3 regions of the Cedecea sp. genome follow, and region 1 is predicted to be linked to each of the others. Evidence: riboswitches for the same ligand, from Rfam matches in the RefSeq annotation. Region 1 holds a riboswitch; each other region holds the start of a gene.
What was found. A riboswitch is a leader RNA that binds a small molecule or an ion and turns the genes downstream of it on or off. The one in region 1 is predicted to bind thiamine pyrophosphate.
Positions count from the first base shown of each region.

Region 2: it holds a riboswitch for thiamine pyrophosphate, as region 1 does, so the genes downstream of both, thiC (phosphomethylpyrimidine synthase ThiC) here and thiM (hydroxyethylthiazole kinase) in region 1, are expected to answer to the same signal.
Region 3: it holds a riboswitch for thiamine pyrophosphate, as region 1 does, so the genes downstream of both, tenA (thiaminase II) here and thiM (hydroxyethylthiazole kinase) in region 1, are expected to answer to the same signal.

Region 1 covers NZ_DASYBS010000063.1:33,391-43,415, reverse strand. Annotated here, with positions in the region: gene VGM55_RS10510 (nucleoside permease) at 207-1,499, shown strand; gene VGM55_RS10505 (ADP-ribosylglycohydrolase family protein) at 1,502-2,515, shown strand; gene VGM55_RS10500 (PfkB family carbohydrate kinase) at 2,502-3,482, shown strand; gene VGM55_RS10495 (GntR family transcriptional regulator) at 3,456-4,202, opposite strand; gene thiD (bifunctional hydroxymethylpyrimidine kinase/phosphomethylpyrimidine kinase) at 4,289-5,089, opposite strand; gene thiM (hydroxyethylthiazole kinase) at 5,086-5,874, opposite strand; TPP riboswitch at 5,913-6,009, opposite strand; gene lpxO (lipid A hydroxylase LpxO) at 6,228-7,130, shown strand; gene VGM55_RS10475 (DoxX family protein) at 7,324-7,728, opposite strand; gene VGM55_RS10470 (FMN-dependent NADH-azoreductase) at 7,769-8,380, opposite strand; gene VGM55_RS10465 (LysR family transcriptional regulator) at 8,636-9,571, shown strand; gene VGM55_RS10460 (GNAT family N-acetyltransferase) at 9,558-10,004, opposite strand.
Region 2 covers NZ_DASYBS010000007.1:1,601-12,044, forward strand. Annotated here, with positions in the region: gene VGM55_RS00740 (anaerobic C4-dicarboxylate transporter) at 1-307, shown strand, start outside; gene VGM55_RS00745 (PTS lactose/cellobiose transporter subunit IIA) at 349-666, opposite strand; gene VGM55_RS00750 (PTS sugar transporter subunit IIB) at 670-975, opposite strand; gene thiH (2-iminoacetate synthase ThiH) at 1,295-2,428, opposite strand; gene thiG (thiazole synthase) at 2,428-3,207, opposite strand; gene thiS (sulfur carrier protein ThiS) at 3,209-3,409, opposite strand; gene VGM55_RS00770 (HesA/MoeB/ThiF family protein) at 3,393-4,148, opposite strand; gene thiE (thiamine phosphate synthase) at 4,141-4,776, opposite strand; gene thiC (phosphomethylpyrimidine synthase ThiC) at 4,776-6,677, opposite strand; TPP riboswitch at 6,767-6,877, opposite strand; gene VGM55_RS00785 (Rsd/AlgQ family anti-sigma factor) at 6,928-7,431, opposite strand; gene nudC (NAD(+) diphosphatase) at 7,530-8,303, shown strand; gene hemE (uroporphyrinogen decarboxylase) at 8,339-9,406, shown strand; gene nfi (deoxyribonuclease V) at 9,421-10,092, shown strand; gene VGM55_RS00805 (YjaG family protein) at 10,136-10,444, shown strand, end outside.
Region 3 covers NZ_DASYBS010000004.1:6,208-16,651, forward strand. Annotated here, with positions in the region: gene VGM55_RS00190 (ABC transporter ATP-binding protein) at 1-697, opposite strand, end outside; gene tenA (thiaminase II) at 694-1,374, opposite strand; TPP riboswitch at 1,434-1,535, opposite strand; gene VGM55_RS00200 (LLM class flavin-dependent oxidoreductase) at 1,698-2,720, shown strand; gene VGM55_RS00205 (DUF1349 domain-containing protein) at 2,745-3,320, shown strand; gene blc (outer membrane lipoprotein Blc) at 3,412-3,945, opposite strand; gene VGM55_RS00215 (MerR family transcriptional regulator) at 4,063-4,791, shown strand; gene VGM55_RS00220 (nuclear transport factor 2 family protein) at 5,021-5,455, shown strand; gene VGM55_RS00225 (SDR family NAD(P)-dependent oxidoreductase) at 5,452-6,171, shown strand; gene VGM55_RS00230 (NAD(P)/FAD-dependent oxidoreductase) at 6,168-7,448, shown strand; gene VGM55_RS00235 (DUF1365 domain-containing protein) at 7,429-8,151, shown strand; gene VGM55_RS00240 (class I SAM-dependent methyltransferase) at 8,148-9,368, shown strand; gene VGM55_RS00245 (DUF2878 domain-containing protein) at 9,365-9,850, shown strand; gene VGM55_RS00250 (hypothetical protein) at 9,847-10,374, shown strand; gene VGM55_RS00255 (DUF3833 domain-containing protein) at 10,371-10,444, shown strand, end outside.

The DNA.
Region 1 (10,025 bases):
CAGCGCCACGCCGTAAAAACGTGGGCAGCACTAAGCCTGGTATCCACGGCGCAGATCCGCCAGTTCAGGCGCACTTTTGCACCCTTTCCGGGCGTAACGCCAGGCGGCCACTCCGGCTATTTTTGCAATGGCGATCATAGAATCGACGCAAAGGTATTTAAAAGGTATTATTGATTGGTATGGTTAAGGCACACCCTACACCTGTCATGAAGGTCCTGAGCATGAAACGTACAACGATTAGCCTTTCGTTCATGATGTTTATCGAATGGTTTATCTGGGGCGCCTGGTTTGTGCCCCTGTGGCTGTTCCTCAACAAAAGTGGTTTTACCGCCGGTGAAATCGGCTGGTCCTACGCCTGCACCGCCATCGCTGCTATTTTGTCGCCCATCCTGGTTGGTTCGTTAACCGACCGTTTCTTTGCCGCCCAGAAAGTGCTGGCGCTGCTGATGTTCGTCGGCGCCGGGCTGATGTATCTGGCCGCGCAGCAAACGGAGTTTGTCTACTTCTTCCCGCTGCTGCTGGCCTACTCGCTGACCTATATGCCGACCATTGCGCTCACCAACAGCATCGCGTTTTCCAACGTTGACGACGTGGAACGTGACTTCCCGCGCATTCGCGTGATGGGCACCATCGGCTGGATTGCCTCCGGAATTGTGTGCGGCTTTCTGCCGCAGATGATGGGCTTCAGCGATATCTCGCCGACCAACGTGCCGCTGCTGATTACCGCTATCAGTTCCGTTGTTCTGGGCGTGTTCGCGTTCTTCTTGCCCAATACGCCGCCAAAAAGTACCGGCAAATTAAGCCTGAAGGTGATGCTGGGCCTCGACGCGCTGGTGCTGCTCAAAGACAAAAACTTCCTGGTCTTCTTCTTCTGTTCGTTCCTGTTTGCTATGCCGCTGGCGTTTTACTACATCTTTGCCAACGGCTACCTGACCGAAGTCGGCATGCACAACGCCACCGGCTGGATGACCCTCGGCCAGTTCTCCGAAATCTTCTTTATGCTGGCGCTGCCGTTCTTCACTAAGCGTTTTGGTATTAAAAAGGTCTTACTGCTTGGTCTGGTCACGGCGGCCATTCGCTACGGCTTCTTTGTTTACGGCGACGCGTCACACCTGTTCACCTACGGCCTGCTGTTCCTCGGCATCCTGCTGCACGGCGTGAGCTACGACTTCTACTACGTCACCGCCTACATTTACGTAGACAAGAAATCCCCGGTATATATGCGCACCGCGGCGCAGGGGCTGATCACCCTTTGCTGCCAGGGCTTCGGCAGCCTGTTGGGCTACAGCCTCGGCGGCAAAATGATGGAAAAAATGTTTGCTTACGCCTCGCCGGTGAACGGCCAGACCTTTAACTGGGCGGGGATGTGGGGCTTTGGCGCAATAATGATCGCCGTCATCGCCGTGCTGTTCATGGTCTTCTTCCGCGAGTCGGACAAAGAGATTGCTACCATCGCCGTTGCCGGTGATGAATCTGAAAAAGTATTGAAGGAAGCGTAACAATGGAAAATCGTATTCTGGGAGCCTTTTACGGCCAGATGTTAGGTGATGCGATGGGTATGCCGTCCGAACTGTGGCCGCGCTCGCGCGTGAAGGCTCATTTTGGCTGGATAGACCGGTTCCTGCCGGGCCCGGCAGAAAACAACGCCGCCTGTTACTTTGCCCGCGCTAAGTTTACCGACGACACCTCAATGGCGCTGGCGCTGGCGGATGCCATCATCGAGCACCACGGCGCGATCAACCCGGACGCCATTGGTCGCCATATCCTGGCGTGGGCAGAAGGGTTCGATGCGTTTAATAAAAACGTGCTCGGCCCGACGTCAAAAATAGCCCTGAATGCGATTAAACAAGGCACGCCGGTCAGCGAGCTGGAAAACAACGGCGTCACCAACGGCGCGGCTATGCGGGCCTCCCCGCTGGGCTGCATGCTGCCTACGGCAAATCTTGATGAGTTTGTGGACGAAGTGGCGCTGGCCTCAAGCCCTACGCACAAGTCTGACCTGGCCATCGCCGGTGCGGTGGTGATTTCCTGGGCAATTTCCCGCGCGATTGACGGTGCAAGCTGGGAAACCATTTGCGATGAACTGCCTTCCGTTGCCCGCCACGCGCAGGAAAAACGGATCACCACCTTCAGCGCCTCCCTCGCTGCACGTCTGGAGCTTGCGCTCGGCGTGGCCCGCAAAGCCCGCGGTACCGAATCGGCCATGGAGGAGATTTATCAGCTAGTCGGCACCGGCACCAGCACCGTTGAGTCCGTTCCGGCCGCCATCGCAATGGTCGAACTGGCAAAAACCGACCCTAACCGCTGCGCCATCCTGTGCGCAAACCTTGGGGGAGACACCGACACCATTGGCGCCATGGCAACCGCCATCTGCGGCGCCCTTAATGGCGTGGAAAGCATCGATCCGGCGTTAAAACAGGAGCTGGATGAAGAGAACCAGCTCGACTTCACGCGCTACAGCCGAATCTTTATGGCTTACCGCCAGCAGAGAGAGGCCAGCCATGAAGCCAAATGAGCTGCTAAGCAAGCTGCCGCGGCTCAGCGCTCAGCGCCCGGTCTGCGTGCTCGGTTCGGCAGTGATTGACGTCATCGCCGACGCCTACGCCCTGCCGTGGCGAGGCTGTGATATCGAACTGCATCAGCAGGGCGTTAACATCGGCGGCTGCGCGCTGAACATCGCCATCACGCTTTCGCGCCTGGGCATAGCCTCGCAGAACGCGCTGCCGATTGGCGAGGGCACTTGGGCCGACATTATTCGTAACAGCCTCGAAAAACAGCAAATCCGCAGCGAAATCCATACCGATGCAGGGGATAACGGCTGGTGCCTGGCGCTGGTTGAACCCGACGGGGAACGTACCTTTATGTCTTTCCGCGGCGTGGAGCATCAGTGGAATCAGGCCTGGCTTGATGCCTTAGTTATCGCGCCCGGCACGCTGCTGTCGCTTTCCGGCTACCAGCTCGCCGGGCCTTGCGCTGAACTGCTCGTCCGCTGGCTGGAATCACTTCGTGATATTACGCCGTTTATCGACTTCGGCCCGCGCATTGCCGATATCCCCCAGCCGCTGCTGGCAAGGATTATGGCCTGCAGGCCGATTGTTTCGCTGAATCGCCAGGAAGCCGCCATCGTTGCGGAGTGGCTTGACGTTGATCCTGACAATATCGAAGCGATCTGCAGCGCGTGGCTGACCCACTACGCCAGTCCGCTGATCGTTCGGTTAGATAAAGAAGGCGCCTGGTTTGCCGACGGCAAACAAATGGGCATCGCCGCGCCGTTCCCGACCGCCGTCGTCGATACCATCGGTGCTGGCGACAGCCACGCGGGCGGCACGCTGGCAGGCCTGGCGGCTGGCTGGAGTCTGGAAGAAGCGGTTAGCCTGGGTAATGCGGTTGCCAGCTATGTGGTTGGCCACCGCGGCGGCGACTGCGCGCCAAAACTCGCGCAGCTAGAACAATCCCTACTCCTCGCAGACGAAAACGTATAAATCGCTGCGACAGTGGCTGATGCTGTACTCAATGGGCCGGTTTTGCGGATCGAACGCCACCTGTTTGATGACTAAAACCGGCACCGGCGTTTCCAGCCTGATGTGCGTCTGGAATTCACTGTCCGGCATTCTGGCGCTAACCCGGCTGCGCGTGCGCTGCGGAATAATGTTCTGGCTGCGGAAATAGTCGTACAGCGAGACGCCAATCTCATCCGGATCGGCAATTAAGCCTGCCGGCACGTAAGACTCCTCGATAGATACCGCGTCTTCATCCACATAACGGATACGCTTGAGCAAAAAAACGTCGCTTTCCGCGGGGACAGCCAGCTGCTCCGCCACGTCTGCCGGGCACTTCACCACGCGCTTGTTAACCCACAGCGTGTCCGGCTTTTTGCCCCGCAGTACCACCTGCTGCGAAAACCCTCTGGCCTCTTTCAGCGAATACTCAAGCGTCGCATTAATCTGCGTGCCGTAACCGCGCGAACGCGTCACCACGCCTTCATCTTCCAGCGCCTGCATCGCCTTGCGCACGGTAATACGCGAAACGCCGGTCAACTGGCTAAGATCGCGCTCGCCCGGCAAGATATTGCCCTGGGGCAGTTGCCCAGAGCGCACGGCGTTTTTCACCGTTTCGACAAATTTAAGGTACAGAGGGACGTTATCCGGGGCGGCAAAGCGCTGTTTTAGCTGCTCAACTAACTGATGATGGGCCTGTTCCATGGTACGCAATTGTCCAGCAGGGAAGATGAAGCCAGTATAGTACCATTGGTATTATGCTGGCTAAAAACTTCTCGCTTAACCGACAGTTACCACCATTCGTGGAAATGATGCACCGGGCCAATGCCGTGCCCAACCTCGAGAGAATCGGCCTGCGCCAGCGCTTTAGACAGCCAGACTTTTGCGGCGGCTACGGTTTGCGCCCAGTCGTCATGACGAGGGCGCAGCGCAGCCAGCGCGGCAGATAAGGTACAGCCGGTGCCGTGGGTGTTTTTCGTCTGTACACGCGGCGCGGTAAAACGCTGCACATCATGGCGGGTAAACAGCCAGTCCGGGCTTTCTTCATCGTCCAGGTGCCCCCCTTTCATCAGTACCGCCTCGCAGCCCATCGCCAGCAGGGCTTCACCCTGTTCGCGCATCTCTTTTTCGCTGCGGGCATGGGGCGCATCCAGCAGCGCCGCGGCCTCCGGGAGATTAGGTGTAATCAGCGCAACGTGCGGTAACAGCCTGCGGCGTAAGCTTTCTATCGCGGACGGTGCCAGCAGCGGGTCACCGCTTTTCGCCAGCATCACCGTATCCAGTACCACGTTTTGCGCCTTGTAAAACGCCAGCCGTTCCGCGACGACCTCAACGATATCAGCCTCTGCCAGCATGCCGATTTTTGTGGTGTCGATGCGCACGTCGCTGAGCACCGAATCGAGCTGCGCCGCCACAAACTCAGGCTCGATGCGGTAAACGGACTGCACGCCACGGGTATTTTGCGCCACCAGCGCGGTGATCACGCTCGTGCCGTAAGCGCCGAGCGCGGAGAAGGTTTTCAAATCGGCCTGGATCCCCGCGCCGCCGCTTGGATCGGTTCCGGCGATGGTCAGGGCGTTGATTCGCTTCATGCCAGCACCTCCGCGTTCAGATGATAAAGCGCGTCGAGGAAAGCGGGCGTAAAACTTCCCGGCCCGCGGCTGGCGGCGATGGCCTGTTCACCGGCCAGCGACATAAAGCGGCAGGCGCTGGCAACGTTGTCCAGCCTGTCGCCCGGTAAAGCACAACATGCAGCAACCACGGCGGAAAGCGCGCAACCGGTGCCGACTACGCGCGTCATCAGCTCTCCGCCGCCGGTAACGGCCAGCGTTCTCTCTCCGTCTGTGACGTAATCAATTTCGCCGGTCACGGCGATCGCCGCCCCGGTTTCAAGCGCCAGCTTTTGCGCCGCCGGAATAGCAGAAAGCGCATCGTCGGTGCTGTCCACGCCACGCCCTCCGGCCTGCTCCCCCGCCAGCGCCAGGATCTCAGAGGCGTTGCCACGAATAGCCGCTGGTTTCAGTTGAATTATCTTGCGGGCAAAGCGCGTACGGAAAGCAAGGCCACCTACGGCGACAGGGTCGAGCGCCCATGGCGTTCCGGCATTATTGGCGGCATGAATGGCAGCCAGCATCGCGGCCGCACGCTCTGAAGTCAGCGTGCCGATGTTGATCAGCAGTGCGCTCGCAAATTCGCTGAACTGCGCCGCTTCTTCGGCCTCAATGACCATGGCCGGGGCAGCGCCCAGCGCCAGCAGTACGTTAGCGGTAAAAGTTTGCACTACGTCATTGGTCATGCAGTGAACCAGCGGAGAATGCTGACGGAGTTGGTGTAAAACAGAGGCGGCAGTCGCGCCGGGTAGCAGGTCAGGTTGCATCAAGGTAAGGCTCCTGTCCGGCGTGAAAGAAGGGATACCGGACAGGCATCTGACTTCCCTACGCTGGCATTATCCAGATCAGGTGGTACGGGTATTTCTCAGCCTTCACAAAGAAGGGCACCCCGAGTCATTTAAATCAATGTGTTGTGATCAACTCTACAGGTTAATCACGCCAAGAATGATGCCAGCCCCCCTTATCTTAAACAAGCCCGAAACTTGTTCCGAGGCAACATTTACTTCGCTAAAACCGCTGCTAAGCTCTATTTCAGCGCCTTTGCAAAGGTGCGTTTATGGCAGTCTGGGCCTTTCGCCCGGCAGGGATGTTCAAAATCATAGTGGTTAGATAAAACAATATGAAATATATCATTTTGCTCATCATTATTATTTCAGTGGCCTATGTGCATTATCGCGGCCGGGTTCGCTTTCGCTTCTGGCGGCAGCTGTCGGACCACTCTACGTTTACCGCCCCGCTCAACGGCTTTATGTACCTCTTTTCCCGAGTACCGAATACGCCTTACTTAACGCCGGAAACGTTTCCCGAGCTCGTCACTTTACGTGATAACTGGGAGGTTATTCGCGAAGAAGGTATTCACCTGCAAAAGCTGGAGCAGATAAAAGCCGCCGACAAATTTAACGATGCCGGCTTTAACTCCTTCTTTAAAACCGGCTGGAAACGCTTTTACCTGAAGTGGTATGAAAACGCCCACCCGTCGGCCAGCCTGCTGTGTCCAAAAACAACAGAGCTACTGCATGCGATTCCGTCCATCAAGGCCGCAATGTTCGCCACCCTGCCCGACGGCAGCCGCCTGCCGCGTCACCGCGACCCGTACGCCGGTTCGCTGCGTTTCCACCTGGGGCTGGCAACCCCCAATGACGATCGCTGCTTTATTGAAGTGGACGGCAAGCGTTATAGCTGGCGAGATGGCGAAGGCGTGCTGTTTGACGAGACCTATATTCACTACGCGGAAAATACCAGCGGTGAGAATCGCCTGATCCTGTTTTGCGATGTGGAAAGACCGATGCGTTACCGCTGGGCCCAGGCGGTCAATCACTGGCTGGGACGCAATTTGATGAGCGCCGCGTCGGCGCCTAACGATGAAAATGACCGCATCGGCGGCATTAACCGCGCGTTCCGTTACATCTATCAGATTCGTATCGTCGGCAAGAAGCTCAAAAGCTGGAATAAGACGGTGTACTACATCGTTAAATGGCTGCTGTTTGGCGGAATTGCGGTGCTCATCTGGCGGGCGTTTTAACTAAAAAATGAGGCCTCCAAAAAGAGGCCTGAGACTGCTGACAAAGTTCATTGCTCTAAAAAAGTCCGAACCCAGGTCTAATAAAAACAATGAATAATGTTCTCTGGTTTGCCCCAAACAGTCGAAAACCACGTTTTTCGGCTGTTTGTCATCAATCTGAGGCCTCCGGATAAGAGGCCTCTGGCAAAGCCTATTACCGTAGTTGACGCTGCAGGCGGCGCGTATCAAAGCTCAGAGACGTCGCTCCCAGCGCTGAGATTTGCAGCAGCCCCGAAGCAATCATCAGGTTTTTCAGGAAGTGCAGCAGGGTGTTCTGGTCGGCAAAGTTGTGGTGGAAAAACACCGCCGTCGCCACGGTGAACACGGCCAGCAGCGCCGAAATGAGTCGTGTACGGTAGCCCACCAGCAGCAGGATGCCGCCTCCAACCTCAGCCGCCAGGGCAATAAGGTACCCGAGTAACGGGAACGGCAGCCCTACCGAGGCAATATAGCCCTGTGTCGCCTCAGGCGTAGCGATTTTCCCCAGTCCGCTGACGATAAAAATCGCGGCAATCACGATGCGACCCACGGTCGCGAAGTTAGTAGCGTATCTGTCCATCAGGATTTCCCGTTAAATTGATTGATGCGCGGTGTCGTTATCAGGACAGCGCGGCAATCTGGCCTTTTGCATCGGCGAGCGCGGCATTTTTCGCTTCGTCGCCACGGTTTAAGTTTTCAGCGCGGATAATCGTCACGTCGGTCAGGCCAATAAAGCCCAGCACCACTTTCAGATAAGACTCCTGATGCTCCAGGAAAGCCGCCGGGCTGTCGCCGGTGTACTGGCCGCCGCGTGAAGAGGCGATAAACACTTTTTTGCCTTTTGGCAACAGGCCCTCAGGGCCGTTTGCGCCGTACCGGAAAGTCCGCCCGGCCACGCAGACGCGGTCAATCCACGCCTTGAGCTGGGAAGGAATGGAGAAGTTGTACATCGGCACGCCGATGACAATCACGTCGGCAGCGAACAGATCGTCGATGAACGCCCCGCCAGCGGCCAGGTCTTCGCCCAGCGCCGCGTCGGTCACTTCTGCACCCTGGAAAGCGGCAATGTGCTTGTCCGACAGGTGCTGAGCCGGTGACTGAACCAGGTCGCGGTAAATCACGTTCGCACCGGGGTGCAGCGTTTTCTGGCGAGCAACAATCTCCGCCGACAGCTGGCGGCTGACGGAGTAGCCGCCAAGAACACTGGTATCAATATGCAGAATAGTCGACATCGTTTTAGCCTCGGAAATAGAGCGTTGTTTAGGGGTTAAGCGCGTAAAGAGTTTTTTAAAAGCCGTTAACATAGCGGTGCTCAATCTTCAGAATTCGCTGAACATGGCAGCCACTATGCCATCGCCTTCCCTACCCGAATAGCCGTTATATTTCGATGCAACCCATCGCCACAGCCGATACATCATCCCCGATGACAAAGGCCGAACGACGGGCTATATTGCGCTTCACCCGGTCACCGCTAAGCAGGAACTCCGATGCTGGATGGTATTTCGCTCGATCAACTTCGCACCTTTATCGCCGCCGTCGACGAAGGCAGCTTCTCTGCGGCCGCCCGCAAAATGTATAGAGCCCAGTCGGTGATCAGCGATTTGATCAGGGGACTGGAAGCGCAAATTGGCGTGCAGCTGTTCGACCGCTCTGGCCGGTATCCCAGGCTCACGCCAGAGGGTGAGGTGCTGCTGGCCGACGCCCGTGGCATTGTTTCTCGCGTTGATTTTATGAAGGCTCGGGCGCGGGGAATGTCGTCGGGGCTGGAGTCCGAACTGTCGGTAGTGGTGGATGTTTTCTTCCCGCTGGAGGCAATGACCTCGGCGGCAAAGGCCTTCCGCGAACAGTTTCCCGGCACGCCGCTGCGCCTGTTTGTTGAGGCGCTTGGCGGCGGCTATAAGCCCGTGCTTAACGGCAGCGCGGGCATTGGCATTCTCGGTTCACTGCCGGATATGCCTGCGTCGTTAACCGGAGAGCGCCTGACCGGGGTCTCGCTGGTGATGGTCGCCGCTCCCGACCATCCGCTGGCGCAGTTCGAAGGCATGGTACCAAAGGCCGAACTCACCAAACACGTTCAGCTGGTGCTGACCGACCGCTCCGAGCTTTCCAAAGGTAAAGAGTTTGGCGTGATGTCGCCCTCCACCTGGCGGCTGGGGGATCTGCTCGCCAAACATGCCTTTTTGCTCGACGGCCTCGGCTGGGGCAGCATGCCGTCGCACGTTGTGGAGCGGGATATTCGCGAAGGGCGACTGGTGCGGCTGAACATTGAGGATGTGCCGCCGGGCGGCCTCGCGCTGCCGATGTTCGGCGTCTACCCCATAGCCTCTCCACCCGGCCCCGCCGGGCGCTGGCTGATTGAGAGACTCAAAAACCTGTGTCCGGCTAAACTGGCCGCCGGTTTACCTAAAACTAGCGACGAATAAACAACCGGTGAGTCACCCTCTCCTCACCGGAAATGGCCTGAAACCCGGCTGCCTCATAAAAATGAAAGGCGTGTTCGGGGGCATGAGTGTTGTAAAAATCGAACCAGCCATGCCCGCCAGAAAGTAAGGCCTGCAGCAGTTGCTGCCCTACCCCTTTCCCCCGCCAGGCCGGGCTAAGGTACAGGTGTCGAATACGTCCCGCACGCTCATCTTCTGAAAACGGGTCGCGATTAAGGCCGCCAATGCCGACCAGTTCTTCACCGGCAAAGATACCCAGCAATTTTTCTCCGGGGGCGTTAAAACGGTTATCCCCGCTAAGCCAGTTGGCTTCAAGACGCCGCAGCATATTGAAGTTCTCCGCGATGCTTTGCGCTTTTAGCGAAGCAAATCCGTCATTGTCGGGCATCACCGGTATTATTTGCATCGCGGGCATGATAAGCCCCTATAAAGCCGG
Region 2 (10,444 bases), on a different contig from region 1:
TATCGTTCTGCTGCTGGTTTCTAAGTTTGTCAATTCTCAGGCTGCGGCGCTGGCGGCGATAGTCCCCGTTGCTCTGGCGATCGGTGTCGACCCTGCGTATATCATTGCCTCTGCTCCGGCGTGTTACGGCTACTATATTCTGCCAACTTACCCAAGTGACCTCGCGGCTATTCAATTTGATCGGTCAGGCACCACGCACATCGGTCGTTTTGTAATAAACCATAGTTTTATTCTGCCTGGATTAATCGGCGTGAGTATTTCGTGTGTTTTTGGCTGGATACTTGCCGGGTTATACGGTTTTTTATAACAGACAACAGGCGCCCCGGAGGCGCCTGTCATTAAAAGCGACTATTTCACCAACGGCAGGCGGCGGTAAAGCTCAATCATATCGGTCGCCAGATCCTGAATAACCATCGCGTTCATCAGGTGATCCTGAGAGTGTACGGTAATCAGGTTGACCGGCAGCTTGCCGGAGCCTTCATCCAGGCCAATCAGCTGGGTCTGGATTTTATGGGCGTGTTTAACGAATTCGTGTGACTCTTCCATTGCCTTCTCGGCACCGTCAAAATCACCTTTGCGTGCCAGCTGCAAAGCAGTCAGGGCCTGGCTACGTGCGCTGCCGGCGTTGACCAGCAGTTCCATAATAATTGATTCTAAATCTTCCACATCTTACTCCATCATTTTCAGGGCTTTATCAAGCACCACGTCGCCTTTCATCAGGCCGTAATCCATCATGTCGATAACGACGACTTTTTTACCCAGAGGATCGGCAAGGGCCTGAAGTTTGGCCTGCTCGTATTTCACCTGCGGACCGAGCAGAACGATGTCGGCGCGTTCGATATTCTCTTTAAACTCTGCAACAGGCACAGCCTTGATTGAGACCTCGATGCCTTTCTTTTGTGCGGCGTCAACCATACGTTGCACCAGGATGCTGGTCGACATACCGGCAGCACAACACAACACGATATTTTTCATAGTTCGCTCTCAATGTCCGAAGGATACAGAGATATTTATCCGGCACAGGGGGCGGCAACAACCGCTTTAACCCGATTGTGTGTCAGGTATCACAAAAGAAACCACAGAAAACTGAAACCGGTTACATTTTTGCTTTTTCTCGAAGAATCAAGACGGCAGTTGTGAAGGCGGAACGGCATGAGGAAGCGTTTGCTGCCGCTCCGGTCAGATATCTGAACTGACCAGAGGACAGTATTTGGACGGCAGAGAAGCGACAACGACAGATTGCCGTTCTTTCGGTAAACACCGAAACTTATCCTTCCCCTTGCTGTGTGTTACATCAGGATTGCGCGTTCCTTCCCAGATAGCTATCCCAGTCCTTCCAGACCGGCTGTAAACCTGACTCGCGAAGCACGGCGGCAACCTCCTGCGGCGTTCTGCCATCGTGCGGCGCAAACTGTTCCAGTTCGGGGTGGTTATCGGCATAGCCGCCCGGCTGAGTTTTAGAAAACGCGCTGACGTTATTAATCGCCAGCGGGATCACGTGGTCGCGGAACCACGGTGATTCTCGGGTAGAAAGCGACAGTTCCACGTCCGGCGCAAGCAGGCGGAACGCACAAATCACCTGTACCAGCTGTTGTTCAGTCATGATTGAGGCTGGTTCTACGCCGCCAGTGCACGGGCGCAGGCGTGGGAAGGAGATGGAATAGCGGCTTTGCCAGTAGCGCTGTTGTAGCCAGAGTAGATGTTCAGCCACCATAAAACAATCGGTGCGCCAGCTGTCCGACAGCCCAATCAGCGCGCCCAGCCCAATCTTATCTATGCCCGCGCGCCCAAGCCTTTCGGGCGTTTCCAGCCGCCAGAAAAAGTCCTGTTTGTTGCCTTTCAGATGATGCTGGGCGTAGGTCGCAGGGTGATAGGTTTCCTGGTACACCATCACACCATCAAGCCCAAGGGTTTTGAGTTCGGCATACTCATGCTCGTCCAGCGGCTGGACTTCCATGTGCAGCGAACTAAAGCGGCTGCGGATAGCCGGCAGATGCTGGCGGAAATAATCCATGCCGACTTTGGTCTGGTGTTCGCCGGTCACCAGCAAAAGGTGTTCGAACCCCAGCGCCCGGATTTCCTCGCATTCACGCTCAATCTCCGCTTCATCCAGCGTTTTGCGTTTCAGCTTATTACTCATGGAAAAACCGCAATAGGTGCAGTCGTTGGCGCACAGGTTAGAGAGATAGAGCGGTACGTAAAAACTGACAGTGTTGCCGAAGCGCTGACGAGTAAGCTGCTGCGCCCGCTGGGCAAGAGGCTCGAGGTAGCGGCTGGCGGCAGGGGAAAGCAAAGCCATCAAGTCTTCTCGCGTCAGGCGAGGTGTGTTAATCGCGCGTTCGACATCTGCCGCCGTCTTAGCGTTAATGCTCAGAGTGATATCGTCCCAGTCCAGCTGCCGCCAGCGGTCGGTAAAGGTTTCTGCCATCAGGCATTCTCCTCGCTAAACTGCAGGAAACTGGTCAGCGGGCTGGAGGCCTGAGCCTGCTGGTGGCGAGAGCCTAACCCGGCCTGTGCCGCAAGGCTTCCGGCTTCCACGGCCAGACGAAACGCCTGAGCCATTTGCACCGGGTCACGGGCGACGGCTATTGCGGTATTCACCAGCACGGCAGAGGCACCCATTTCCAACGCTTCGGCCGCATGACTTGGCGCGCCGATCCCGGCATCTACTACCACCGGTACGCGGGATTGCTCAATGATGATTTCCAGCAGCGCGCGGGTTTGCAAACCTTGATTTGAGCCGATGGGCGCGCCGAGCGGCATCACGGCCGCGCAGCCGGCTTCTTCCAGGCGTTTGCACAGCACCGGATCGGCGCCGCAGTAGGGCAGCACCACGAATCCCTGCTTCACCAGGGCTTCAGCGGCTTTCAACGTTTCAATGGGATCCGGCAATAAATAGCGAGCGTCGGGATGGATCTCCAGCTTCACCCAGTTTGTTCCCAGCGCTTCGCGGGCAAGCTGTGCCGCAAAAATCGCTTCTTCTGCCGTTTTCGCCCCGGAAGTATTTGGCAGCAGATGCACTCCCGCCTGCTGCAGTGGCTGAAGAATGTCATCACGATGACCACGTAAATCCACGCGTTTCATGGCCATGGTGACAAGCTGTGAGCCAGAAGCGCGAATCGCGTCGATCATCACCTGGCTGGAAGAGAATTTCCCGGTGCCGGTGAACAGGCGAGAGGAAAAGGTTTTATCGGCAATCTGTAACATGTCAGCCCCCGGCAATCGCCTGAAACAGCAGAATAGTGTCGCCCTCGCGCAGCAGATAATTGCTCCACTGTTCGCGCGGGATGATGGTTTGGTTAACGGCCAGCGCCGCGCCAGCTTTGCCCTGCTCAAGCTGAGCCAGCAGGGCGGCAAGCGTTATGCCGGCAGTACACTCCAGAGGCTCATCGTTAAACTGAATACGCATCGTGACCTCCGCAGACCGGGCAGGTGGCTGATTTTTGCATCGCCAGCGTGCGCCAGCTGTGTTGTCGGGCGTCAAACAGGCGCAGAGAGCCGGTTGCAGGCATCATGCCGGTAAGTAATTTGATAGCCTCCAGCGCCTGAAGGGTGCCCATCACGCCCACGACCGGGCCGATGACGCCGGAGGTGCGGCAGTTGCGTTCAGGTTCACTCTCGTCAGGCCAGACGCAGCGGTAACAGCCATGTTCCCAGGGCGGGGTCAGTACCATCATCTGGCCGCCAAAACCGACGGCGCTGGCGGTGATAAGCGGCGTATTCCCGGCCACGCAAGCGGCGTTGACTGCCTGGCGAGTTGCCATATTGTCGCTGCAGTCCAGCACCACATCGGCCTCGCGCACGACTTTGGTCAGCGAGGTACCCGCCAGCCTTTCCGCCAGCGGAACAATTTTTACGCCTGGGTTCAGGCGCTGCAGATGCTGGTGGGCGACGGTAGATTTAGGGCGATCGATATCTTCAGAAGTGAACAAAATCTGTCGCTGGAGGTTGCTGATATGTACCTTGTCATCGTCCGCAACGATAAGCTTGCCTACGCCAGCGGCGGCGAGATACAGCGCGGCAGGTGAACCTAAGCCGCCCAGGCCGACGATCAGCGCCGTACTGGACAGCAGTTTTTCCTGCCCTTCAATCGCCACGTCTTCCAGCAACAGCTGGCGGCTATAGCGCATAAAATCCGCGTCATTCATCGCCGGTTCCTGCCAGTTCAAGTAATTGCCTGGTTGCCGCTCGCCAGTCGGGAGCCTGCGTAATGGCGCTGACGACGGCCACGCTGCCCACGCCGGTGGCTAAGACGGCTGGTACGCGATCGATACGTATCCCGCCGATGGCAACGGTGGAATAGTCGCCCAGAGTTTGAATGTGTTCCGCCAGCTTGTTCAGCCCCTGCGGGGAGGAAGGCATTTGCTTGGTTTGGGTGGGAAAGACATGGCCCAGCGCGATGTAGGACGGGTTCGCGCTTAAGGCACGATCCATTTCCATGTTGTCGTGGGTTGAAAGCCCCAGCCGAAGCCCGGCTTCACTTATTGCCGCCAGGTTGGCGACATCCATATCTTCCTGGCCGAGATGTACGCCGTAGGCACCGTGTTTGATGGCCAGTCGCCAATAGTCGTTAATGAACAGGCGGGCGTTATAGCGTTCGCCCAGCGCAATGGCTGCGATGACGTCAGCTTCAACGTCTTCATCGCGCTTGTCTTTAATACGGAGCTGGATGGTCTTGACGCCCGCCTCAAGGAGACGTTCGATCCATTCCACGCTGTCGACGACCGGATAAAGGCCAAGCCTACGTGAAGTTGCTGGAAAATTGAGTTTGGACATTATGCTTCCTCCTGTCTGAGATAAATTTCACCGCCCCGGGCACGGAAGTGCTGAGACATATCTTCCATGCCAGCGTTTATCGCCTGTTTGGCGGCGTAGTCCCGCACTTCCTGCGTGATTTTCATGGAGCAAAACTTTGGGCCGCACATAGAGCAGAAATGCGCGACTTTGCCGGATTCCTGCGGCAGGGTTTCATCGTGGTAAGCGCGAGCGGTGAAGGGATCGAGCGCCAGGTTGAACTGGTCCACCCAGCGGAATTCAAAGCGTGCTTTGGACATCGCGTTATCGCGGATTTGTGCGCCAGGATGACCTTTTGCCAGGTCAGCGGCGTGGGCGGCAATCTTGTAGGTAATCAGCCCCTGCTTAACGTCCTCTTTGTTCGGCAGGCCGAGATGCTCCTTCGGCGTCACGTAGCAGAGCATGGCGCAGCCAAACCAGCCGATCATGGCGGCGCCAATGCCGGAGGTGAAGTGGTCATAGCCCGGTGCGATATCGGTCGTTAGCGGGCCGAGGGTGTAGAAAGGTGCTTCGTGGCAATGCTCCAGCTCTTCGGTCATGTTGCGGCGAATCATCTGCATCGGTACATGCCCCGGGCCCTCAATCATCACCTGGACGTCGTATTCCCAGGCGATTTTGGTCAGCTCGCCCAGCGTATGCAGCTCGGCAAACTGTGCTTCGTCGTTGGCATCCTGAATGGAGCCCGGGCGTAAGCCATCGCCCAGGGAAAGCGATACGTCATAGGCGGCGCAGATTTCGCAGATTTCACGGAAGTGTTGATACAGGAAATTTTCCTGATGATGGGACAGGCACCACTTCGCCATAATCGAACCGCCGCGCGACACGATGCCGGTCAGGCGCTTCGCGGTCATCGGGACATAGCGAAGCAGCACGCCCGCGTGAATGGTGAAGTAATCCACGCCTTGCTCTGCCTGCTCCAGCAGCGTGTCGCGGAACATCTCCCAGCTCAGGTCTTCGGCGATACCGTTCGCCTTCTCCAGCGCCTGGTAGATTGGCACCGTGCCGATGGGCACCGGGCTGTTGCGCAGGATCCACTCCCGCGTTTCGTGAATGTAGCGGCCGGTTGAGAGGTCCATCACCGTGTCTGCCCCCCAGCGAGTGGCCCACACCAGCTTCTCTACTTCTTCTTCAATGGAGGAAGTGACCGCCGAGTTACCGATATTGGCATTGATCTTCACCAGGAAATTGCGGCCGATAATCATCGGCTCTGATTCAGGGTGGTTGATATTGGCGGGAATAATCGCTCGCCCGGCGGCGACTTCATCACGGACAAACTCCGGCGTGATGTTTTCCGGCAGGCGGGCCCCAAACCCTTCGCCGGGATGCTGGTGGCGCAGAACGGCATCACGAATACGCTCGCGCCCCATATTTTCGCGAATGGCGATGAATTCCATCTCTGGGGTGACAAGGCCTTTGCGGGCGTAATGCAACTGAGTGACGCATTGTCCGGCTATTGCCCGGCGAGGTTTCGACAGTGTTTCAAAGCGCAATTCGTCCAGGCCGTCGTCGGCAAGGCGTGCTTTTGTGTAAGCGGAGCTGCGGTCATTCAGCGTTTCGCTGTCACGCCGGTCGGCAATCCAGGCGCTGCGCAGGGGATATAGCCCGTTTAACACGTTTATGGTGATGTCGGGATCGCCATAGGGGCCGGAAGTATCGTAGACGGGAACCGCGCCGTTCGGCTGATATTGCGGGGCATCTTTGCTCCCGCCGGTGAGCGTCGGGCTGAGCTGGATTTCGCGCATTGGGACGCGGATATCTTCGCGTGACCCGGTCAGATAGATGCGCTGAGAGTTGGGGAAGGCGGTGCCTTCAAGCGTATTGATAAAGTGTTGGGCGGCAGCTCGCTGTTCGCGGCGGCCTGGTTTTTTTTCAGATGCAGACATAGCTCATTCCAGGTTTAATCAGGATATGGCTTGTCAGGACAACGGAAGGAGTAATGGATATGGGCCGCCCGAGAACGGGTGCACCCAAAGACAGAATTACTCTTGTTCCCTTCGCAGGTTCTAACCTGATCAGGTTCCGCGGATCCCGAATTAACGGTCTCAGCCGGTGCATAACGCACTCGGCACTCCGACAAGAATGATCCCACCTTGCGGTGGGAAAGTTGTAAATTACTCGTTAATAGCTAACAACTCAAGCTGGACTTGCCAGCCCGGCAGCATCGCTGGCGCTGCCGTCAAGGTTGTTATCAATAGCCAGGAGGACTAGCTTATCCTCAAGGGTGAAGCGAGCCTCAAGGCACTCGCCAATCTCCGACAGCGCCTGCTGAAACTCGACCCAGCTGTCGCGGCCGATGGCGTTTTCCAGATGGGAGTCGTAGAGGTCCATGATTTGCTGGGTATTAGCTTCCAGTTGAGGGTAGAGCTGGGCTGCACTTAGCAGCGGGCTGCTGCCTTCCAGGTTGCTGATTATGCGCTCGTAAATACTAAAATGACCGGACGAGAGGTAATCCACCAGGCCGTGGCAAAAATTGTCTAACGCTTTTTCGTCGAGCGCGGTGTGTGATTCCTTGTTAGGCTTGATCCCGACCATGTTGTAATAGGCAACCAACAGGTGTTTACGGGCCTGAAGCCACTGGTCGACTAACTCATTACTACCACCAACGCGCTCAGTCAGATTGGCTAACTGGTTCAGCATGATTGAGACTCCGTGAGTTAAAAGATTGAACGCAAACTAACCCAAAAAAGTAAAAACTAATTGTTTATATCAGTGAACACGGGGATGTGCACCAGGTTATGGAACGTGTTATTCAAAACTTAGATCATGGTTGGTGGATAGTCAGCCATGAGCAAAAAATATGGTTGCCACAGGGTGACTTACCTCACGGCAGCGCGGAAGAATTTCAGCTCGTAGGCACCCGCGCCCTGGATATCGGTGAGTGGGAAGGCGAACCCGTCTGGCTGATTCGTGAAAACCGCCGCTCTGACATGGGCTCGCTGCGCCAGCTCCTGGATCGAGATGTGGGCCTGTTCCAGCTGGCTGGGCGAGGCGTTCAACTGGCTGAGTTTTACCGCTCGCATAAGTATTGCGGCTACTGCGGCCATGAAATGCACTTCAGCAAAAGCGAATGGGCGATGCTCTGCGGGCACTGCCGCGAGCGCTACTACCCGCAAATCGCCCCCTGCATTATCGTTGCTATCCGTAAGGACGATCATATCCTGCTGGCTCAGCATACGCGCCACCGCAACGGCGTTTACACCGTGCTGGCAGGATTTGTCGAGGTGGGTGAAACACTGGAGCAGGCTGTGGCTCGCGAAGTCATGGAAGAGAGCAGCATCCAGGTGAAAAACCTGCGCTACGTGACTTCCCAGCCCTGGCCTTTCCCGCAGTCGCTGATGACCGCATTTATGGCGGATTACCATAGCGGCGAAATCAAAATAGACCCCAAAGAGCTGCTGGATGCCGGCTGGTATCGCTATGACCAACTGCCGCTATTGCCGCCGCCGGGCACCGTGGCGCGTCGCTTAATTGAAGATACCGTCGCCCTGTGTCGCGCGGACTATGAATGATAGACTGCGGCGATACAGCTAAAGGAAAGGTAAAAATGACTGAACTGAAGAACGATCGTTACCTGCGCGCCCTGCAGCGCTTGCCGGTAGATATCACTCCTGTGTGGATGATGCGCCAGGCCGGGCGCTATTTGCCGGAATATAAGGCAACGCGCGCTCAGGCAGGCGATTTTATGTCGCTGTGCAAGAACGCCGAGCTGGCCTGCGAAGTCACCCTGCAGCCGCTGCGCCGCTATGCGCTGGACGCGGCGATCCTCTTCTCGGACATTCTGACCATTCCGGACGCAATGGGGCTTGGGCTGTACTTTGAAGCCGGCGAAGGTCCTCGCTTTAGCTCCCCAATTAAAAGCCTGGCCGATGTTCAAAAACTGCCGATTCCCGATCCGGAAGGCGAACTGGCTTACGTGATGAACGCGGTGCGGACCATTCGCCGTGAGCTGAAAGGCGAAGTGCCGCTGATTGGCTTCTCCGGCAGCCCGTGGACGCTGGCCACCTATATGGTGGAAGGCGGCAGCAGCAAAGCCTTTACCGTGATTAAGAAAATGATGTTTGCCGAGCCGAAGGCGCTGCATTTGCTGCTGGATAAGCTGGCACAGAGCGTGACGCTCTACCTGAACGCGCAAATTCGTGCGGGCGCGCAGTCGGTAATGATCTTTGACACCTGGGGCGGTGTGCTGAGCGGGCGTGATTACAAAGAGTTCTCGCTCTATTACATGCACAAAATTGTCGATGGTTTGCTACGTGAAAACGATGGCCGTCGTGTGCCGGTGACGTTGTTTACCAAAGGCGGCGGGCAGTGGCTTGAAGCCATGGCGGAAACCGGCTGCGACGCGCTGGGCCTGGACTGGACAACGGACATCGCTGACGCTCGCCGTCGCGTAGGTCACAAGGTTGCACTGCAGGGCAATATGGACCCTTCCATGCTTTACGCTCAGCCTGCACGTATCGAAGAAGAAGTTGCCACTATTCTTGCCGGTTTCGGCCAGGGAGAAGGGCACGTCTTTAACCTGGGCCACGGTATTCATCAGGATGTTCCGCCGGAGCATGCTGGCGTCTTTGTGGAAGCTGTTCACCGCTTGTCAGCGCAGTACCACCGTTCTTAACGGAGGAAAGAGAGATGGATCTTGCGACATTACGAGAGCAGCAGTTAGATCTGGCCGCAAAGGTGATCCGCGAGGATCGCTTTGAGCAGGATCCACCGCGTTTGATCGCCGGAGCCGATGTCGGCTTTGAACAGGGTGGGGATGTCACCCGCGCGGCTATCGTTTTGTTGAGTTACCCGTCTCTCGAGCTGGTCGAGTACCAGGTGGCGAGGATCGCCACCACCATGCCTTATATCCCCGGCTTTTTATCCTTCCGCGAATATCCTGCGCTGCTTGAGGCGTGGGGCATGCTGTCACAAAAACCAGATTTGGTATTTGTGGACGGGCACGGCATCTCGCATCCCCGTCGTTTAGGCGTAGCCAGCCATTTTGGACTGCTGGTGGACGTGCCAACTATCGGCGTAGCGAAAAAGCGGCTGTGTGGGAAGTTTGAACCGCTGGGCGATGAGCCGGGCGCTCTGGCGCCGTTGATGGATAAAGGCGAGCAGTTGGCCTGGGTCTGGCGCAGTAAAAAACGCTGCAATCCCCTGTTTGTTTCTACCGGGCACCGCGTAAGCCTCGACGGTGCGTTAACGTGGGTTGAGCGCTGCATGGCTGGTTATCGTCTGCCTGAGCCGACCCGCTGGGCAGATGCCGTTGCCTCCGGGCGCCCGGCTTTTAAGCGCCTGCAAGCAATTGGCAGGTGATTCAGGTAAACTGCCGCTAATTTTCCGTCTTTGAGACACCGTCATGTTACAGAACCCAATTCATTTACGCCTGGAGAAGCTGGAAAGCTGGCAGCACGTCACCTTTATGGCCTCTTTATGCGAGCGTATGTACCCGAACTACGCCATGTTTTGTCAGCAAACCGGCTTTGGTGATGCCCAGCTTTATCGCAAGATCCTCGACCTGGTTTGGGAAACCCAAACGGTGAAAGACGCCAAAGTGAACTTTGATAGTCAGTTAGAGAAACTTGAAGAGGCAATTCCTGCGGCTGACGACTATGATATTTACGGTGTCTATCCGGCGATTGACGCGTGCGTGGCGTTGAGTGAGCTT
Region 3 (10,444 bases), on a different contig from region 1:
TTTTCAGCAGATAAACATCGTCCGGCGCACGAGGCGGTTGCCCGGCGATAACATGCGTATCGTCTATGCCCGCAGGCCAGCGGGACAGCACCAGCAGGCGGTGGCTGAGCCGACAGGCTTCCATGGGATCGTGGGTGATCAGCAGCACGGTATTCCTTGCCAGCAGCTCAGCCGCAAGATCCTGAATCGCCGTCCGGGTGATGGCGTCCAGCGCCGAAAACGGCTCGTCCATCAGCACTATCGGGCGCTTTTCGTAGAGCGTTCTGGCAATGGCAGCACGCTGCCTCATCCCACCAGACAGCGCGGCTGGCAGCGCTTTGGCATACCCTCCCAATCCGACCTGTTCGATCAAATGCTCCGTCCACCGGCGGTCGACAGGCTCCCCGCGTAGGCGCGAGCCCAGGGCAACGTTCTGCTCGATGCTAAGCCACGGGTAGAGCAAATCTTTCTGCCCCATCCATGCGATGCGTCCACCGACAGGCTTGCCGTCGCTGCAGATCACGCTTCCGAAGCTGGCCGGCGCCAGCCCGGCAATAATTTTGAGCAGGCTGGTTTTACCGGCACCGCTCGCGCCCAACAGGGTAACGAAGCTGCCGCCGGGAATATCAAAATTCAGCTGTTCAAACACGGTCTGGCTGCCAAAACGCAGGCTGAGATCGCGAACCTGAATATCCGGTGGGGCGAGGCTTTTGGTCATGAGGCATTCAGCCCCATTTGCCAGAACGCGGATTCAAGCTGCGTCGCGGTGGTGAATATCTGCGAAAGTTCGGCGAAGCGACTCTGTGCACCACGTTGACGGCCTAGGTTTTCCAGCAGCTGGATGGCGGCCTGCACGCCGGTCAGATAGCCTTCATCGCCATAATTACGGATCCATGTAGCGTAGGGGTTATCTTCCATCACGGTGCTGGGGCTGTGCAGCAGGCCAAGACCGATTTCGGCATAGCCGGCCACGCAGGGCAGCAGGGCGGCCAGCAGATCGAGCGCGTCACCGGAATGGCCAATATCCAACACATAGCGTGTGTAGTTCATGGTTTCGGGTGCTTCTGCCTGGGTGGCCATCTGCTCCTCGTCTAACCCCCAGCTTGCACAATAAGCAACGTGGAGCGGCAGCTCAGAGACGATGGCATTCAGCGAAGCGGTCGCGGCCCGCATTTCCGGCAGCGTGCGGAGTTTGCTGACCAGCAACGCGTAGGCACGGGCAAAGTGAATCAGGAAAAGATAATCCTGCGTCAGATAGCGCTGAAACGCGGCTTCAGGCAATGTTCCGGCGGCAAGCTGTTGCAGAAAAGGGTGATCGACGTAATCCTGCCAGTGGCGACCGGCCTGCTGACGCAGCTGTCCGTAAAGACCGTTTTCGAAAAGTGGGGTGTACATGGGACCTCCTGTGTGAGTGGAGATCCGGGCGCGCAGAGGTATGAACAGGCAATAACCGAGGCGTTATTGCCGACCGTCCCTTCGCTGGCATGACCCAGATCAGGTTCAAAGGGTTCGGCTTTCACCATCTCAGCCCATACAGGACACCCCTCGGAGGTGCCTGTTATACGACATTTACTTTTTGATTACAATCGTCGGTCGAAGCTTCCTGCCCGGCGATGGGCAGTGTTCCGTTTAGTGCGCTTTAGCGAGATTTTGCTGGCGCATGGGGCCTGATTTTTGTCACTGTAAGCCAGTGATTTCGAGTCTAAGGACGATATCCGATGAAAAAGATTGGCTTTCTCTCGTTTGGTCACTGGTCGCCTGCCGCTCAGTCAGGCACGCGCTCTGCGGCGGACACGCTGCTGCAGTCCATCGACCTTGCCGTTGCCGCCGAAGAGCTTGGCGCGGACGGCGCTTATTTCCGCGTGCACCACTTTGCTCGCCAGCTAAGCTCGCCTTTCCCGCTGCTGGCGGCCATTGGGGCAAAAACTAAACGTATTGAAATCGGCACCGGCGTTATCGATATGCGCTATGAAAACCCGCTCTATATGGTGGAGGATGCCGGTGCAGCGGATTTGATTTCCGGTGGCCGCCTGCAGCTTGGGATAAGCCGCGGCTCTCCTGAACAAGCGATCGACGGCTGGCGCTATTTTGGCTACGTTCCCGGCGAAGGGGAAACCGAGGCCGATATGGCGCGGCGCCACACTGAAGTCTTTCTCGAAGCGTTGAAGGGGCAGGGATTTGCCGAGCCGAATCCGCAGCCTATGTTCCCTAATCCGCCGGGATTGCTGCGCCTGGAGCCGTTTTCTGACGGGCTGCGCGAGCGCATCTGGTGGGGAGCCAGCTCAAACGCTACTGCGGTGTGGGCGGCGCAGCTTGGCATGAACCTGCAGAGCTCAACGTTGAAAAATGACGAAACCGGCGAGCCGTTCCACATTCAGCAGGCGAAGCAAATCCGCGCTTATCGCGCTGCCTGGAAAGAAGCTGGTCACGCGCGTGAGCCACGCGTTTCCGTTAGCCGCAGCATCTTCGCGTTAATGGACCAGCGTGACCGCAACTACTTTGGCGGCAGCGGTAAAGAAGGCGACCAGGTCGGCTATATCGAGCCACAAACCCGGGCCATTTTTGGCCGCAGCTATGCCGCTGAGCCGGAACTGCTCATTAAGCAACTGGCGCAGGATGAAGCGATTGCTGAAGCCGACACGCTGCTGTTAACCGTGCCAAACCAGCTAGGCGTGGGCTATAACGTGCACGTAATCGACTCGATTCTGAAGCACGTTGCGCCAGCGCTGGGCTGGCGCTAAATCCACCAAGAAAAAGGTCATGCCATGAACACGGATTTTTACTGGATTAATGCGCCAAAAGTCTGGCGTGAAGGCGACGGCGTGCTTTCTGTCGTCACCGACGAACAAACCGATTTTTGGCGCAAAACGTGGTACGGCTTTGAGCGCTTCTCCGGCCATTTTTATGGCTGCGATGTGAGCGGGGATTTTACCTTCCAGGTGAAGGTAAAAGCGGATTTTAGCGCGCTCTACGATCAGGCTGGTATCATGCTGTTGATGGATGAATCCCACTGGCTAAAAGCGGGGATCGAGTTTAACGACGGCGCCCCGGCCATTGGCAGCGTGCTCACGTTCGGGCATTCTGACTGGGCAACCGGCCTCTTCCCCGGCAACGCGAATCTGTTCTGGATGCGTCTTACCCGCAAAGGCGACAGCCTGCGTCTGCAATATTCCGCCGACGGCAGCACCTGGCCGCTGCTGCGGCTGGCGCATTTCCCCACTGCCGAAAAATGCACGGTCGGGGTCATGTGCTGCACTCCGCAGCGCGGTGGCCTGGTGGTTAATTTCGACGGGATTGTGCTGAGCGAAGCGCTGGATAAAGACCTGCACGATTTAAGCTAAATGTCCGGTGTTTAGCAGGTCAACAGCCCACCAGAGACGTGTCTGATGGGCTTTTTTTTCATCGGCTATCGGGCAATGAGATCTTCGCCTCTTACTCTCGGGGCTGTTTTACCCAGACTAACCGGTCGACCTGGAATCCCAGACTGCGTGCCGTTTTAAGGTAGTCTTGTTTGACCGACTCCGGAATAGCTGGGGTACGTGACAGGATCCACAGATAGTCACGGTTTGGCCCGCTGACCAGCGCATACCGATAATCGTCATCCAGCTTAATCACGTTATAGCCTCCATAAAACGGGCCAAAGAACGACACCTTCAGCGCGGCGGTGGTCGGCGCACCGGTGAAATAAGCTTTTCCTTTGCTCTCACTCCACGTGTTCTTGACCGGATTGTAGCCGCGGTTACGCACGCTGATACCACCATCGCCGCGTTTACCGTAGGTGGCGGTGACCTGCTCAAGGCCACGTTCGAAGCGGTTTTCCAGGCGGGCCACTTCATACCATTTGCCCAGATAGCGGTTTGCGTCAAAGCCGCCGGTGGGCCGAACGCCTTTCGGAGGCGTGGGGGATTTACAGGCAACCAGGGTCAGCGCGACGGCAATACCGGTCACAACAGGCCATAGCTTCATGAGAACTCCTTTCATTTGCGCACTGGAAGTAAAGTGTAGTGCAAACATTTCACACTTCATTCAACGCGGCATGATTCGTAGTATATTGAGAGTATTGTTTGTTATCAGGTGTTCTTCATGTCTTACTCCATCGGTGAATTTGCCCGGCTTTGCGGAATAAACGCGACCACGCTACGTGCCTGGCAGCGCCGTTACGGCCTGCTTAAACCGTTACGCACCGATGGTGGGCACCGCCTGTACAGCGATGAGGATATTAAGCAGGCGCTGAAAATCCTCGACTGGGTGAAAAAAGGGGTACCCGTCAGTCAGGTGAAGCCCCTGTTGGCGCGCCCTGAGACACGCAGAACAAACAACTGGCTTGCTCTGCAGGAGGGCATGCTGCAGCGGCTGAATGAGGGAAAAATCGAGTCCCTGCGGCAGCTGCTCTACGATTCAGGTCGCGAGTATCCTCGCCCTGAGCTGGTCACGGAAGTATTGCGCCCGTTGCGCAGTAAAGTGTCAGCCAACGTACCTGCCATGATGACCCTGCGCGAAATTCTCGACGGCATTATCATCGCCTACACCTCGTTTTGCCTCGAGGGGGACAAAAGGGCACCCGGTGATAACTGCCTGATCACCGGCTGGCATCTGACCGATCCGTGCGAAATTTGGCTTGAAGCCCTCAGGCGCACCGGCCAGGGGCATCGCATTGATGTGCTTCCCGTTCCGCCTGCCGCCCTGGCGCCGGAAATCTTCCCCGAACGAAAATGGCTGCTGGTCACCACCGGCAAACTCACCGCCGCACGCAAAAAGCAGATTGACCTCTGGCAGCAGCAGGGCGCTTCCCTCGAGATCATTCCTCTGTAATTTCTTCTTCCGCCTTCACAACGCGCACCGTTACCCACTCGCTGAAAACGCGGTGGGTGGGTCGTGGTCTTCAAAAATAAAAAATATTCTGCACAATAATTTATTTGTTAATGCGCTGAATATACTGGATTTTAAAAAATAAACCCACCAAAACTTGGACAAATATAATTAATTGTGCAAGTTTTAATTATACGATAACGCCACACGCTTCACCGCCAGGGTGAGATTCATGAGCGCAACGCCATCCGCTATTCAGCGATTTGTTGATTATTACGCCGGGCTGGACAAACAGCCGCCATCGACGTTGGCCGGTCTCTATGAGACGGATGCCACACTTATCGATCCGTTTGGCCAGCATCAGGGGCTGGCTGAGATCCAACGCTACTTCACCCACCTGCTGGCCAGGGTGGCCTACTGCCGCTTCTCCATAGACCCTCCGCTCTGCGACGGTTCACGGTTTGCCGTGACCTGGACTATGCACTGGTCCCATCCGCGGATTGCCGGAGGAGAAAGGCTGTCCTTGCCGGGATGCTCATTCGTGGATATTCAGAATGACCTGATTATTCACCAGCGCGACTACTACGATGCCGGAGAGATGCTCTATGAACATCTTCCGCTGTTGGGCTGGGCGGTCCGTGGCGTGAAAAGAAGGGTACGCGCATGATGACTGTCCTCATCACCGGAGCAAGTTCAGGTATTGGGGCCGGACTTGCAAAATCCTGGGCCGATGACGGCTGGCACGTCATTGCCTGTGGGCGTGATGCGGCCCGGCTGGCGTCTTTACAGCAGCACAGCCCAAATATCACGGTGCGCCTGTTCGATATGACCGACCAGAATGCCAGCCGAGAGGCGCTGGCGGACTGTCCGGCCGATCTGGTTATTCTCTGCGCGGGCACCTGTGAGTATCTGGAGAACGGTGAGGTGGATGCCGCTCTGGTGGCGCGGGTGATGACCACTAATTTCCTTGGGCCGATAAATTGTCTGGCGGCCCTTCAGCCGCGGCTTGTTTCCGGTAACCGCGTGGTGCTGGTCAGCTCGATGGCCCACTGGCTGCATTTTCCACGAGCAGAAGCCTATGGCGCGTCCAAGGCCGCATTAACCTGGTTTGCCAATAGCCTGCGCCTGGACTGGGAGCCGAAAGGTATTGCTATCACCGTGGTCTCACCGGGGTTTGTCGATACCCCTCTTACCCGTAAAAACGACTTTGCGATGCCGGGGCAGGTCAGCGTGGATCGGGCGGTGAAAGCCATTCGTCACGGTCTGGCGAAAGGAAAAAACCACATCGCTTTCCCGGCGGGATTCAGTCTGATTATGCGCCTGCTGGCAGGGCTGCCAGCAGGTCTCCAACGCCTCTTTTTGCGCAGGATGGTACGCCCATGAACATCGCCATTATCGGCAGCGGTATTGCCGGGCTGACCTGTGCCTGGCGGCTCGCCGGGCATCATCAGGTCACGCTGTTTGAAGCGGATCCCAGGATTGGGGGGCATACCGCCACGGTGGATATCGCCACGTCTCAGGGAACATATGCCATCGATACGGGGTTTATTGTCTATAACGATCGGACCTATCCGCGCTTTATGGGGCTGCTGAGCGAGCTGGGTATCAGCGGACAAAAAACACAGATGAGTTTTTCGGTACACAACCCGCAGAGCGGGCTGGAGTACAACGGACACACGCTTACCTCGCTGTTCGCCCAGCGACGTAACCTGGTGAATCCGGCTTTCTGGGGGCTACTGAAAGAGGTTGTCCGCTTTAACCGCCTGGCGAAAGCGGCTCTTGCGGGCGATGTCGATCCCCGGGCCACTTTGCAGCACTTCCTTGAACAGCATAAGTTCAGCGCATTTTTTGCACGCCACTACATTTTGCCAATGGGGGCCGCTATCTGGTCTTCATCGCTGCAGGAGATGCGCCGTTTTCCGCTACCGCTGTTTTTGCGCTTCTTTGAGCACCATGGGCTGCTGGATATTACCCATCGTCCGCAGTGGTACGTGGTGCCCGGCGGCTCGCGGGAATATACCCGTGCGTTGTTGGCTCAGCTGGGCGAACGTCTGACCGTGCATCTGAACACTCCGGTGCAGCGGGTTATTCGTAGCCGCGAGGGCGTCACTGTCCAGCTTGAGCACGCAAGACAGACGTTCGATCAGGTGATTTTTGCCTGCCATTCCTCTCAGGCGCTGGCGATGCTCGACAACCCTTCTCAGGCTGAACGCGAAGTGCTTGGGGATATTGGCTGGCAACGTAACGAGGTGGTGTTACACAGTGACAGGCGCTGGCTGCCGAGGCGCGAACGTGCCTGGGCAAGCTGGAACTATCGCCTGAGCGAGCAGGATAACGTTCGTGCCTGCGTCACTTACAACATGAATATTTTACAAGGGTTGCCCGCGGGAGCGCCGCTGTTTTGTGTGACCCTGAACCCGGAAACGCCCGTCGAGGAGCGCTACGTCTGGCAGCGCTTTGTCTATGAGCATCCGCTTTTTAACCCTCAAAGCTGGCGTGCTCAGGCGCGTCGCGGCGAAATTAACGGTCATCAGCGAAGCTGGTTCTGCGGCGCTTACTGGTACAACGGCTTTCATGAAGACGGGGTACGTAGCGCCCTGGATGTGGTGAAAGGCATTGCAGCCGAAGGAGGGCAAGAAGATGAACAGTTGCCTGTATGAGGGGGGATTGCGCCACCGTCGCTTTCAGCCGAAAACGCACAATTTTACCTATCGCGTGTTTATGGCGTGGCTCGATTTAGATGAGCTTAGTGCGCTACCGTCCGTAGGGATCCGTCATAACCGTTTCGCCGCGGCGGCTTTCCACAATGTGGATTACCCGCTGGGCTGGCCGCTAAAAGAGAAGGCCCTTGAGCGCCTCGAAAGTCTGACGGGCGAGCGCCCTGATGGCCGCGTGATGCTTCTGACCCAGCTCCGTTACTTCGGTTTCCACTTTAATCCGGTCAATTTTTATTACTGCTATGACGGCGATAACCGACTGCGTTGGGTGCTTGCTGAGGTGCGGAACACCCCGTGGAACGAGCGTCATTATTATGCCGTGGATGGCCTGGCGCCGCGCCCGTTGGCAAAAGCCTTCCACGTTTCCCCGTTTAACCCAATGGACATGGTGTATCACTGGCGCTTTAACAGCCCTGGCAAAACGCTGCATATGCACATCGAAAATCATCAGGCCTCTAAAGTTTTTGACGCCACGCTGGCGCTGCACCGCGAGCCGCTGACGCGCAAAAACCTGACGTCACTGCTGCTACGTCTCCCGCTGATGACGCTGAAAACTGCCATCGCCATTTACTGGCAGGCGCTGCGGCTGTGGCTCAAACGTGTGCCTGGTTACAACCATCCCGCCAGCAGGAGTGAACGCTCATGACCGACCCCGCCTTTGCGCTTGAACCCGCTCTTCCGCGCAATGTTCGCATCGCGCGCTGGCTACTCTTCCGCCTTCTTGGTGGCATCCGGGAAGGGGCGCTAACCCTTCGCGAGGGGGGGCAGACTTTTCATTTTGGTGACGCGTCCTCCCTCCTGCATGCCGACGTGCAAATTCTCTCCTCCGGGGTTTACTGGCGAGTGTTGACCGGCGGGAGCCTTGCGGCCGCTGAAGCCTGGATGGACGGTGAGTGGGAGACGCAGCAGCTCACGCCATTACTGCAAATTCTGGCGCTCAACAGTAACGTGCTGGGACGGCTGGAAAGAGGGTTTCGCCTGCTCGGTAAGCCCGTCGAGCGCCTGCGGCACTGGACGCGGCGTAATCACCGGGAGCAGGCGCGGGAGAATATTGCCGCTCATTACGACTTGGGTAACGAATTTTATTCGCACTTCCTGGATGAGGAACTGCTCTACTCCAGCGCGTTGTTCACCGCAGGCGCTCAGGATCTTAGCCTGGCCCAGCAGGCAAAAATGGCGCGTCTGTGCGAACAGTTGGCGCTGACTGAAAGCGACCATTTGCTGGAGATTGGCACCGGCTGGGGGGCGATGGCGGAGTATGCAGCACGCCACTACGGCTGCCGGGTCACCACCACCACGCTGTCCAGGGAACAGTATCACTGGGCGAAAACGCGCATCGCCCGCGCGGGTCTTCAGGAACGTGTAGAGGTCCTGCTGTGCGATTACCGTGATTTGACCGGCGAGTATGACAAGCTGGTGTCTGTAGAGATGATTGAAGCGGTCGGTCAGCGCTATCTGCCCGCTTTCTTCCGCACCTGTCAGGCGCGTTTGCGTCCCGGGGGAAAAATGGCGATTCAGGCCATCACCATTCAGGACCAGCGCTACCGCGACTACAGCAAAAGCGTCGATTTCATTCAGCGCTACATCTTCCCCGGCGGTTTTTTACCGAGCATCTCGGTGATGAGTGACTTGATGACCCGCCACACTGATTTTGTGGTCCGCAATCTGTTCGATATGGGCCCTGATTACGCCCGCACGCTGGCACTCTGGCGGCAACGTTTTGTTCACGCCTGGCAGGACATTGAAAAGCTGGGATTTGATGACCGCTTCCGCCGCATGTGGCTTTATTACTTCGGCTACTGCGAGGCAGGGTTTAACGCCCGCACCATTAGCGTGGTGCAATTGACCGCAGAGCGCGTATGAAAAGCTCTGCACAAATCTTTCTGATGGCCATCGCCTTCGACCTGTACTGGGCGCTGGTGGTGGTGTTTCGCGAGCGGGGCCTGTTTTTGTGGTTCGCTCTCGCGATTTTTGCCTGGCTGATGCTGCCATCGGTACATCGTATTTATGCCCTGACGCTTACCGTAGCGGGCAGCGGCCTTGATGCTCTGTGGGCGCTGACAGGGCTTATCACCTTTCATGGGGATACATTGTTGCCCCTGTGGATGATGGCGCTGTGGCTAATGTTTTCAGCTGTCTGGACCCGGCTGACCCGCCTTTCAACGCTGCCGGGGTGGATACTCACGCTGCTGGCCACGCTGGGTGGCCCGCTGGCCTATCTTATCGGCAAACGCGTGGGCGCTATCACTTTTCTGGAGCCGACGTTTATCGTCGTCGGCTGGATGGCATCAGGCTGGCTGATTCTGATGCTGTTTTTCCACCTTTTGATGGGGAAGCAACGATGAGAGGCACTTTACTGTTGCTGCTCTGGCTTACCGCTATCACGCCGGTAGCCCATGCCGCCGACTGGCTGAGCTGGCGCAAAGTGGGGGACGCGACCCTCAGCTGGGGGCCGTTTACCGTCTATACCTCACAGCTGCGCACGCCGGATGGGCGTTATGCCGGTCCGGCGCAGGATCAGGCGCTGATTATTACCTATAAGCGAGACATTGGCCGCCAGGAACTGGTTGATGCCACGCGTGAGCAGTGGCGGGCGCAGGGCATTCTGGACAGGAGTCCGCAAAGTGAAACATGGCTGCACATGCTACAGGCGCTTTGGCCTGATGTGACAGCGGGCACCCAGCTGGCTTTTGTGCTTACCGACCGGCAGGGGCAGTTCTGGTATCGCGCGTCGGCGGCACAAAAAACCTTTACCCCACTAGGGCCACGTCAGTCAGAAGCCTTCAGCGCAGCCTTTCTGGCCATTTGGCTTGGCCCTCGCACGCAATATCCTGAGCTGCGACAGCGGCTGATCGGAGGTGAGAAATGAAACGCATCCTGATACTCGTTATGGGAGCCCTGTTGCTGCTGGCAGGCTGTAGCACAGAGGTTGCCGATTA